One region of the Planococcus liqunii genome, then DNA from elsewhere that is predicted to be linked to it. Evidence: riboswitches for the same ligand, from Rfam matches in the RefSeq annotation. Region 1 holds a riboswitch; the other holds the start of a gene.
What was found. Region 1 has a riboswitch for S-adenosylmethionine ahead of metC (cystathionine beta-lyase). Riboswitches for the same ligand answer to the same signal wherever they lie in the genome.
Positions count from the first base shown of each region.

Region 2: it holds a riboswitch for S-adenosylmethionine, as region 1 does, so the genes downstream of both, QWY22_RS16220 (methionine ABC transporter ATP-binding protein) here and metC (cystathionine beta-lyase) in region 1, are expected to answer to the same signal.

Region 1 covers NZ_CP129238.1:2,814,191-2,819,906, forward strand. The annotation lists gene QWY22_RS14185 (LLM class flavin-dependent oxidoreductase) at 1-226, opposite strand, end outside; gene QWY22_RS14190 (STAS domain-containing protein) at 337-1,104, opposite strand; gene QWY22_RS14195 (cobalamin B12-binding domain-containing protein) at 1,082-1,735, opposite strand; gene QWY22_RS14200 (hypothetical protein) at 1,754-2,107, opposite strand; gene QWY22_RS14205 (antibiotic biosynthesis monooxygenase family protein) at 2,104-2,409, opposite strand; SAM riboswitch class I at 2,602-2,704, shown strand; gene metC (cystathionine beta-lyase) at 2,781-3,959, shown strand; gene ystJ (NADP-dependent malic enzyme) at 4,038-5,276, opposite strand; gene QWY22_RS14220 (3-hydroxybutyrate dehydrogenase) at 5,425-5,716, opposite strand, start outside.
Region 2 covers NZ_CP129238.1:3,285,603-3,291,318, forward strand. The annotation lists gene QWY22_RS16210 (O-acetylhomoserine aminocarboxypropyltransferase/cysteine synthase family protein) at 1-406, opposite strand, end outside; SAM riboswitch class I at 510-625, opposite strand; gene QWY22_RS16215 (glycerol-3-phosphate acyltransferase) at 755-1,396, shown strand; SAM riboswitch class I at 1,524-1,638, shown strand; gene QWY22_RS16220 (methionine ABC transporter ATP-binding protein) at 1,767-2,798, shown strand; gene QWY22_RS16225 (methionine ABC transporter permease) at 2,788-3,438, shown strand; gene QWY22_RS16230 (MetQ/NlpA family ABC transporter substrate-binding protein) at 3,494-4,333, shown strand; gene QWY22_RS16235 (M20 family metallopeptidase) at 4,353-5,561, shown strand; gene pepT (peptidase T) at 5,712-5,716, shown strand, end outside.

The sequences.
Region 1 (5,716 bases):
GTTCAGTAGCCCCGGCAATATGGCCGATCAATACCGAAGTCGCGGAACTGCCGATTCCTGGCATGTTATGGTGTTCAGCAAGCCAGTAGCGGTTGAAGCCCCACTTTTCCACATGCTGGGCAAGCTCCACACTGCGGCGGAACGATTCTCCGGCGTTGCTACCTTCATTGACCGGTGCTAAATCTAAAACAGAAAGAGGAATATCTTTAAACTTTTTTATGTGCATTGTTCTTCACTCCTTACCCTACATATTGTATCGATTTTGCCAAATCATTACATCTTTCCCGCTCATGCTTTCGGGCAAAGAAAAAAGCCGGCTCTTTTAAAATAGCCAGCTCAGCTTGTCCGTCGGTTGGACGACAAGACTTCTTGCAGCGAAGAAAGAAAACGCATCGGCAGCTTCGCCTGCATCTGATGCAGCTGCTTGGCATGTTCCGGTTTGACACCTGTAAAAATGCTGGCTGTCCCCATAATCATCAAAGATTGCAGCAAATCAGCCAACTGCTGAAGGCCGCCGTCTGTAATTTTCCCCATCGCGGTTAAATCAAAAATTACGGTTTCTGCCCGGGTTTCGTAAATGTTCGCCAACAGCCGCGGAGAGAATGCCTGCACCTGCTCTTCCGTCAAATCGCCGAACAACGGCACCAGCAGACGGTTTGTGTCTAATTGAATATACGGAGCGGATAATTCGCTTACCCTTTGAAGCAGTTCGACCGTGCGTTCTTTTTCCAGGAACAGATCATAATCCGTCTCCCGGAGCCTTTCGCGCAGTTTGGCCAGTTGGTTTGCCACACGCTCCAATTGATTGTCTTTAGGCACAACAACGAGCGAAAGGCTTCCTGAATCACTCCGTTTCCCATAAACATCCGCCAAAAGCAGCTCGCCTTTTCGGGAAATAAAATTAAGCTCAAATTTTGGTTGAAGAACTTCGGAACTTAATAGGGTTTTTGCTTTTTTCAGACTTTCTTCATCGACAATATCGGTGAAAATCCGGCAGTCGCCAAATAGCTCAATCGCTTCTGCTGAGCCTTCGGTGATGACCAGCTGGCGATCCAGTGTATATGCCGGGAGCGGCAATCCATTAAATTGAGATGTCGTAGTCATTGCGCGGCTTCTCTCCCGTCTTCAGCCAGAGTTCCAACTGGCTTAAATCTTGTATAACCATCGCACCTGTGCTTCTCAAAGAGTTCACATTGGAAACATTGACCGCCCGTCCACCAATTAAAACAGCAGGTTTTGACGGCAATGCCAAAAACGCTTGTGCATAAGTTTTTAAAACAGGCAGCCTGTAAACAAGTGCCGCCGATAAAGCGACGACATCAGGCTGCCATTTTTCCGCAGCTTCCAAAGCATGCGGCAACGGAAGGTTCGGGCCCATGTATTTCACTGACCAGCCATGGTCACGAAAAAGGCTGGAGACCATTTTTAGGCCGATGTAATGGTCTTCCCCTTCGGGACCAAGAACCATCACTTTTCTTTCCAGCCCTTTTTCTGCCATTTCACGATTGTCCACAGCGGATACAACAAAATCACATATGGCTGTCGCTAAATGCTCATCCGCTACTGTTATTTCATTGTTTTCCCATAAAGAGCCAATATGATACATTGCCGGTGTCAGCAAATGGTCGAATAATTCTTTGCGGCTGTGCTGATCGAGGAAGAAACGGATGTGGCGCAACGCTTCCATATCTTCGCCTTCCAAAAACAAATCCGCTAATTGAATGGGTTGAATCATCGGATCAACCTCCTTTTGCTACGGTTTAGTAAGTAAGGCATTCGCTTCATTCAGGCAGGCGAGCATAAAGCGCTCTTCCTGCTTTCCCGTTTTCCCTGGAAGAATGTCGATGAGCCTTTCAAAATTATCGATAATAAGTGCAGTTTCCACATTGCGGCTGTTCAGCACCGTCTCGAGCCAGCGGCTATAATCAAGGAAAACTTGCATGTCTTCCAATTCATAAGCTGTTTCCAAATGGTCCAGATGGTGATGGTTGTCTTTTTCTGTATGCTGAAATCCCCGCTCGCCGAAGCGCTCCCACAAATTGGGGTAAGCTTCATAAATGCTCTTGGCCGTTTCCAGTGCAATTTGGCCTTTAATGGCTTTGTTCATTCGGCCACCACTTCATACTGGCGGACTTTCGGAGCAATTCCTGCCAGGTCCTTGTCAGGGTAATTCTTTTCGAGTTCATGGATTTCTTTAAACTCGCTGCTTCGGACCCATTTTAAATAAGACTCTTTTGACTGCCATTCCATGTGCACGGTCAATTCATTTAATTTTTTGGTGTTCTGGATCAAGCGAAACTGCTGAAAGCCTTCTGCCTGGTCTACCCGGCGGGAACGATTTCGGTATATTTCAATCAGATCCTGTGTTTTTCCCATCGGTACTTCTACAGTTGAAGTCACAATATACATCCATATTCCCCTTTTATAAAAAATAGTTAATGCTTATTATAACCTTTCGCTATTCGAATTAAAAGAAATGCCCTTTTGCTTCTTACATACTTCAAGTGGATGTTTTTAGATTATTTCATTTTTTCCCTTGCACTTCCGGCTGAAATGCTCTAGACTTACAAATATTAAATCGCACATAATTTCATAATTTATTTCTTATCAAGAGAGACGGAGGGATTTGGCCCTGCGATGTCTCAGCAACCAGCCTAACGGCAACGGTGCTAATTCCAATAGGCAACCGCCTAGCAGATGAGAAGATGATATTCCCAAACCAGGGGCTTTCTTCTTTTCTGAAGAAAGCCCCTGGTTTTTTATATGAAAGGATGATAAACATGACAACTCAAAAATTGGAAACGCAATTTATTCATGCCACCGGCGTAGACCGTGAAACCGGGGCAGTCAATGTTCCCCTCTATTTATCTTCGACTTATCATCAGGAAAGCTTTGATGAATTCGGACCTTTCGACTATAGCCGCTCCGGAAATCCGACGCGCTTAAAGTTGGAAGAAACCATTGCCAAACTTGAAAATGGCACACGCGGATTCGCCTTTTCTTCCGGCATGGCCGCGATTTCATCGGCTTTTATGCTGCTGTCCGCTGGTGACCACGTGCTCGTCTCTAAAGACGTATACGGCGGCACTTACCGGTTCGTTACAGAAGTTTTGAACAAATTCCAGATTGATTATACATTTGTCAATATGACGGACTTGAGCGAAATGGCGGAAGCGATTCGCCCGAACACTAAAGTCATTTACCTTGAGACGCCTTCCAATCCGGTGATGAACATCACCGATATTGAAATCGCTGCTAAACTGGCAAAAGCGAATGACTGCCTGACATTTGTCGACAATACTTTTATGACGCCGCTTTACCAAAATCCGCTGGACCTTGGAGCGGACCTTGTCCTCCACAGTGCGACGAAGTTTCTGTCCGGGCATAGCGACATCATTGCCGGCCTTGCCGTAACGAAAGATGCAGAGCTCGGCACCCGTCTGGGTTTTATCCAAAACACCTTCGGTTCTGTTTTAGGCGCCCAGGACGCTTATACGCTAATTCAAGGCATTAAGACACTTGGGGCACGTCTTAAGCAATCTTCCGCTTCGGCGCGCATTATTGCCGATTACTTGCATAGCCATCCGGCCATTGAAGAAGTCTACTATCCGGGATTCCGGTTCCACCCGGGATACCCGATCCATGAACGCCAAGCAACAGGCGCCGGAGCTGTCTTGTCTTTTCGGCTAGCTGACAAGAAAGCAGCCCGGGCATTTGTGGAAAGTTTACAGATTCCGCTATTTGCCGTCAGTTTAGGGGCAGTCGAATCGATCTTGTCGTATCCCGCAACCATGTCCCACGCTTCTATGCCAAAAGAAGAACGCGGCAAACGCGGCATAACCGATGGCCTGCTGCGCTTGTCTGTCGGGTTGGAACATACCGACGATTTATTGGAAGACTTGGAACAGGCATTGCAAAAAGTTCGGCAGCAAACCGGAAATGCACCGTCGCTTCTATAGGCCTGCAAAGCTTCTTTGACTCTTCAAAATCGATGTTAAAAAGCGGCCAATCCAAAAGGATAGGCCGCTTTTCTTCTATTATATATGTTCTTTGCCGGAAACAGCTGGAACGCCATCCAGTGTGTTTTGCGGCAAATATGCGTAATTGGCAACGCCCGTCTCGATTGCGGCCTTCGCAACAGCGGCAGCTACAGCCGGTGCTACTCTCAGATCGAAAGGAGCCGGTATCACATAATCGTCGTGAAGTTCATGCGCCTCGATCAGTCCGGCAATGGCTTCAACGGCCGCAATTTTCATCGCATCATTGATTTGGCTTGCTTGAACATCCAAAGCCCCTCTGAAGATTCCGGGAAAGGCCAGCACATTATTGACCTGGTTCGGAAAATCGGAACGCCCGGTCCCAACGATGCGCGCGCCCGCTTCTTTCGCCAAATGCGGCAGGATTTCCGGATTTGGATTAGCCATTGCGAAAATAATCGGATCTTTTGCCATCATCCGGATCATTTCCTGCGTCAGCGCACCTTCCGCTGAAACGCCGATAAAGACATCTGCACCATGGATAACGTCGCCCAGCAAGCCTTCCAAACGGTCCGGATTGGTGTTTTCCGCCACTTTTTCCTTGTATGGATTCATGCCGTATGTCCGGCCTTCAAAAATAGCGCCTTTTGTATCGCACATCACGAGCTGGCTGCAGCCAAACTTCCTTAAAAGCTTCACGACGGCTATACCGGCTGCACCTGCGCCGTTAACCACGATTTTTGTATCAGCAATCTCTTTTCCGACCAATTTCAAGGCATTGGCCAAACCAGCCAATGTCACAATTGCCGTCCCATGCTGGTCATCATGGAAAACCGGAATGCCCATTTCCTCCTTCAAACGGTCTTCTACAACAAAGCAAGTCGGCGCCGAAATATCCTCCAAGTTGACGCCGCCAAAGCCAGGTTCAAGCAATTTGACCGTTTGAATGATGGTTTCAGCATCCGTTGTGTTCAAACAAATCGGAAACGCATCGACCCCCGCGAATTCTTTGAACAGCAATGCTTTTCCTTCCATTACCGGCAATGCCGCCTCAGGGCCGATATTGCCTAGCCCAAGAACCGCCGTGCCATCCGTGATGACCGCCACTGTATTGCCTTTCATTGTATAGTCATATACTTTGCCGCGGTCTTCCGCTATTTCCCTGCACGGTTCCGCTACTCCAGGAGAATAGGCAAGGCTTAAATCCCGTTCATTTTTCACCGCCACTTTGGACCGGACTTCCAACTTCCCTTGATGTTTCCGATGCAACTGCAAAGAATCGCTCTTCAGGTTCGACATTGCCTCATCTCCCTTTGTTATAATGGTTTATTATAAAGACTATTCAGAAAAATAAAACCCCTTTTCGTCCGTCGCATGACAATTCAGCCTTTTGGCCGAGAAGACAAAAAAAGGAAGCGCTTTCCTAGCCGCTTCCTTCCTATTGCGATTACTGGGCCGTATAGCCCCCATCTAAAATGACCGCTTGGCCCGTCATTCCACGGGCAGAATCGCTGGCAATATAAAGTGCCAGATCTGTAATTTCATTTACATCCAACAAGCGCTTTTGGGGTACAAGCGGATACAGCACTTCCTCCAAAACCTGTTCCAGCTCAATCTTGCGTGTTTTTGCCAAATCCGCGAATTGGTTGCGCACCAGCTGCGTATCGACATACCCAGGGCAGATAGCGTTTACCGTAATGCCTTGTGCTGCCGTTTCAAGCGCCGCTACTTTCGTTAAT
Region 2 (5,716 bases), 470 kb from region 1:
TTGTTGTTCCGTCTACAAATTTAACCGTGATGCCATAGCGCGGCAATGTGTTGGCAAAAAGGCTGTAGGTACCGCCGTACAGATTGCCGTCCGCCACAATTTCGTCTCCCGCTTCCGCTACGTTCAGAATGGAGAAAGCAATGGCCGCCATTCCCGATGCAAGGGCGACTGCAGCAGTCCCGCCTTCAAGAAGCGCCACACGCTGTTCAAAGACGTCCACGGTCGGGTTCATGATGCGCGAATAAATATTTCCTTGTTCTTTCAATCCAAATAAGTTTTGGGCATGCTCCGTATTTTTAAACACATAAGAAGTGGTTTTATGGATGGCTACCCCTCTCGCTCCAGTCACTGGATCCGGTTGTTGTCCGCCGTGCAATAAAAGCGTTTCTGGTTTAAAGTTTGTCATTTTGTTTTCCTCCTAAGGTTTTTTTGATGGAAACCGCGGTTGAGGAGGAATAGAAAAAAGCCCCCTTCAATTAAGAAGAGGGCCGTTGTATACGGATTGCCTCCTCTCATCTGCCAGATCCCGTCTTGCCGGATCTGTAGGATTTAGCACCTTTCCAAGCATCGCTTGTTGGTTGCCGGGCATCATAGGGCCTATTCCCTCCGCCTCTCTTGATAAGAGTATTCAGATTTAGTTTTCCATCATGTTGAGTAGTATAAAAAGAATAAAATAATTTGTCAAGTCTATCTTTTCTAAAAATTATGAAACCATTACTTCTTTCAGCCGTTTACTATATAGAGGTGAGAAAATATGATTTTATGGATTGCATTTGCACTTTTTTCAGGTTATTTGATCGGCTGCCTTCATGGTTCTTCCCTTGCCCAGCTCTTATCCGGCGTCAATGTCAAAAAAGAAGGCGTCAAAAATTCTGGAGCGTCCAATGCGGCAATCGTCCTTGGCTGGAAATACGGCGCACTGGTCGCTTTTTGGGACATCCTGAAAGGAGCTCTCGCCGTCGTCGGATTCCGCCTTTTGCTGAACAGCTTTTCTTTATCCGATGACACGGTTTGGATGCTCTTGTTCCTGGTAGGAGCCGGTGTGATTTTCGGCCACAACTTCCCATTTTATATGAACTTTGACGGCGGCAAAGGAACCGCTTCTGTCATAGGCGTCATGCTTGCGCTCGACTGGAAACTTGGGCTTGCCGGCGGATTGCTGCTGGTGCTGGCGGCACTAGTCACCAATTATTTGGTGATTGGCGTGCTGGTTTTGTATGGCATGTTTTTTGCCATCGCCTACTGGCCGGCTGAAGGCATCTGGCCCCTTGCCACTGCTGTTGCCTTATTTGCTATGGCCGTTTGGAAACATCTTGAAAACATTATTCGCATCAAAGATGGCACGGAAACAAAAGTATCTGCGGTATTTCGAAAGAAACCAGCAGGGTCCGCCTAACACAACGGCTTCACATAGGTCTTTTTGCTTCTTTTCTCTGCTTGAATAAAGTTTTTTAGAGATGCCCTTGACTTATTCGTTATTTCACAATAAAGTAAACATTACAAATCGAATAACGTACATCACTTTCTTATCCAGAGAAACCGAGGGACAGGCCCTATGACGTTTCGGCAGCGGGTTCGCTATATGCGAACACTGTGCTAATTCCTGCAGATGCTTTTTTTGCATCTGGAAGATGAGAACGAGATGGTTTCATTCTGAAGCCTTCTTTTTTCTTGTGGATAAGAAAAAAGAGGGCTTTTTTTCGTTCATTTTGAAAGAAAGTGGAAGTGTACAGTAAAGGTTTAGACAGCAAGAGGAGGCATACCAAATGATTCAATTTGAAAAGGTCGCAAAAACCTACCAGTCGGGCAAGCAGGAAATCCACGCGTTGAACGGCATTGACTTGACCGTTGAAACAGGTGAAATATATGGTGTCATCGGCTTTAGCGGCGCCGGCAAAAGTTCCTTGATCCGGACGGTCAACTTATTGGAACGGCCGACAAGCGGCCGGGTTTTGATCCACGGCAAAGACATCTCCACCCTATCCAGCAGAGAAATCCGGGAAACCCGGAAAGACATCGGCATGATTTTCCAGCATTTCAATCTGTTGAATTCAAAAACGGTGTACCACAACGTCGCCATGCCGCTTATCCTGGCAAACACACCGAAAAACAAAATCAAGGAACAAGTAAAAGACTTGCTTGATTTTGTGGGGCTTGCAGACCAAGCTGAGAAATACCCTGATCAGCTTTCCGGCGGACAGAAGCAGCGGATCGGCATTGCCCGTGCGCTTGCTACCAACCCTTCGGTTCTGCTGTGCGACGAAGCGACATCCGCGCTAGATCCGCAAACAACGCAGTCCATCCTGGAATTGCTTCGCCGCATCAACCGGGAATACAATATCACCATTTTGCTGATTACCCACGAGATGGGCGTAATCCGGGAAATCTGCGATAAAGTCGCGGTTCTCGAAGCCGGCAAAGTGATCGAACAAGGCAGCGTATTCGAAGTATTCACCAATCCGCAGCAGCCGACAACCCAGCGCTTTGTCCGTTCTGTCATGAACGACGACCTGCCTGAATCGCTTCTGAACCAAATTCAGGACCCGAACCGCAGCCATACGATCTACCGCGTCCAGTTTACAGGTCCTTCTGTCGGTCAGCCGTTGATGTCGCGGGTATCGCGGGAGTTCAATCTCGATCTGAACGTGCTGTTCGGCAACATCACCGAACTCCAAGGCGCCCCATATGGCAATTTGATCGTCGAGTTTTCCGGAACGCCGGCTGAAATTGAGCAGGCGTTGAAAGCGATTCGAAGCGACACGGTCAAAGTTGAGGAGGTTAAGAACTATGCTAGTTGATAACGAACAAATTTTAGAAGCCCTTTGGGAAACCGTTTATATGACAGGTGCTTCGTTTCTTTTTTCTTTGATCATCGGATTCCCGCTCGGAATACTGCTGGTCGTCACCCGCAAAGGGCATTTGTTGGCAAACGAGCCGGTTTCGAAAGTTTTGAACATCATCATTAATATTTTCCGCTCCGTGCCATTCATCATTTTGATGGTCGCCATCATTCCGTTGACCCGCCTGATTGTCGGCACGTCAATCGGCACAGCAGCCGCCATCGTCCCACTGGTCTTTTATGCAGGGCCGTATATCGCACGCTTAATCGAAAACTCCTTGCTTGAAGTGGATAAAGGCGTTATCGAAGCAGCGCAGGCAATGGGTGCCACCCCTGGGCAAATCATCTTCCGCTTTTTGATTCCGGAAGCCTTGAGTTCACTGGTCCTGGCATTGACGATTGCGATTGTCGGCTTGATTGGTGCATCCGCTATGGCCGGAGCCATCGGAGGCGGCGGCCTCGGAGACTTGGCCATCACCTACGGTTACCAGCGCTTTGATACCTTAGTCATGGTCATCACCGTCGCTATCCTGGTGATTCTCGTCCAAGGCGTGCAGTCGCTCGGAAACGTGTTGTCAAAACGCGTACGCCGCAGTTAAAAACAACATCATTAAATTCTAAAACAACTAAAACAAACATTGGAGGAAACACAACATGAAGAAAATTACTTCCCTTTTACTATTAGCCGCACTGGTTTTGCTTTTGGCAGCATGCGGAGGCGGCGATGAAGAAGGCGCCGACGGCAACCGAAAAGTCACACTTGGCATCAGCGGCTCTGATACAACGATTTGGGATTATGTAGGCGAAAAAGCTGCAAAAGAAGGGATCGACATCGAAATCGTTACGTTCTCTGACTATGTCGCACCGAACATGGCGCTTGCCGAAGGCGAATTGGATTTAAATGCATTCCAGACCATTTCTTATTTCGATGAATTTGTTGCTGAACATAAATTGGATATCGTCCCGATCGGTTCTACTGTTATTGCTCCAATGGGCCTTTACTCTGAAAAATACAAGACGGTCGATGAACTGCCGGACGGTGCTCAAATTGCGCTGCCGAACGAAGCGACAAACATGGGCCGCGGCTTATTGCTCCTGCAGGAAGCCGGTTTGATCAAGTTATCGGATGATGCCGGATTGACTGGCACTGCGGACGACATTATCGAAAACCCGAAAAATATCGAACTGGTGCCGATGATTTCCGGCCAGACGCCTCGTGCCATGGCGGATGTTGCTGCTTCGATCATCAATAACGGTGTTGCCGTCGATGCCGGATTGAATCCATCGGAAGATCCGATTGCCCGTGAAAGCGAAACTGCCGCTCCTTACATCAACTTGATTGCGGCCAGCAAAGAAAATGCTGACGATCCGGATTTCTTGAAGATCGTTGAACTGTATCAGCAGGACGATACTGCTGAATTTATCAAAGAACATACAAAAGGCGCTCAAATTCCGACATTCGTCCCTGTAAAAGAACTAGTGGATTACCAATAAACCTTGAGGAGGAACATCAATGACAGCTATCCAAGAAGCAGCCCTAACCATTTCCCAGTCCATCGACTCGAAACGCGAAGAGTATATCGCCACAAGCCAGGCCATCCATGCCAGACCGGAAATCGGCAATGAAGAAGTTTTTGCCAGTGCTACTTTGGTGGAATTGCTGGAAGATGCCGGTTTTACTGTTGAAACGGGTGTTGCCGGACACGACACTTCGTTTTTTGCCAGCAAAGAAAGCGCACTGCCCGGTCCGACCATTGCTTACCTCGCTGAATACGATGCCTTGCCGGGCCTCGGACACGCTTGCGGCCACAACATTATCGGCACGACAAGCGTCGCAGCGGCGATTGCCCTTTCGGAAACTTTTGCTTCCACTGGCGGGCGTGTCGTAGTGCTCGGGACGCCGGCTGAAGAAGGCGGACCGAACGGCAGCGCCAAAGGCAGTTTCGTGAAGCACGGGCTGCTCCAGGGAATTGATGCTGCATTGATGATCCACCCATCCGGGAAATCGGCCATCACCGGCCCTTCCCTTGCGGTCGACCCGCTTGATTTTCATTTTTACGGCAAACCGGCGCATGCGGCAGCTTCTCCGGAAGAAGGCATCAACGCACTCGACGCCGTGCTTCAATTGTTCAACGGCATCAATGCCCTGCGCCAGCAGTTGCCGTCTGATGCCCGTGTACACGGCATCATCACACACGGCGGCGATGCGCCGAACATCATCCCGGAATACGCTTCGGCCCGCTTTTACATCCGTGCCGATTCCTGGAAGAAGACCGAGGACACCGCACGGAAAATCCGTGCCATTGCTGAGGGAGCTGCTCTTGCCACTGGAGCAACCGTGAAAATTGAGCGGTTCCAGAACGAAGTGAAAGATCTGGTGTTGACCGATGCGCTGGATGCAATTGTACGCGAAGAACTGCTGGCGGTCGGCGAAGAAGTCGCTGCGTCCCGCTCGAAAGGACTCGGTTCAACGGATGCCGGCAATATCAGCTACGAAGTGCCGACGGCTCATCCGTACATCAAGATCGGCCCGGACGACTTGATTGCCCACACGGCTGAATTCCGTGAAGCAGCCAAGTCCGAAGCCGGCAATGACGCATTGATCCGCGGCGCAAAAGCGCTTGCGAATACAGGTTATCGCCTGCTGACGGATGCTGTGCTTCTTGAAGAAGTAAAACGGGCACATGCACAATCTTTAATTGAAAAAAATAGCAAAAAATAAAGAAAAGGCAGCGAAGTTCGCTGCCTTTTCTTGTGCAGAAGTGTATTTTAACCTTTACTGTGCATATCCATCTTACAATCGAGCGTATTTCCAAAATTCTCTTTTTTCATGCTAAAATAAAGAGAATACATATCTTAGGGGGAACTGTACATGTT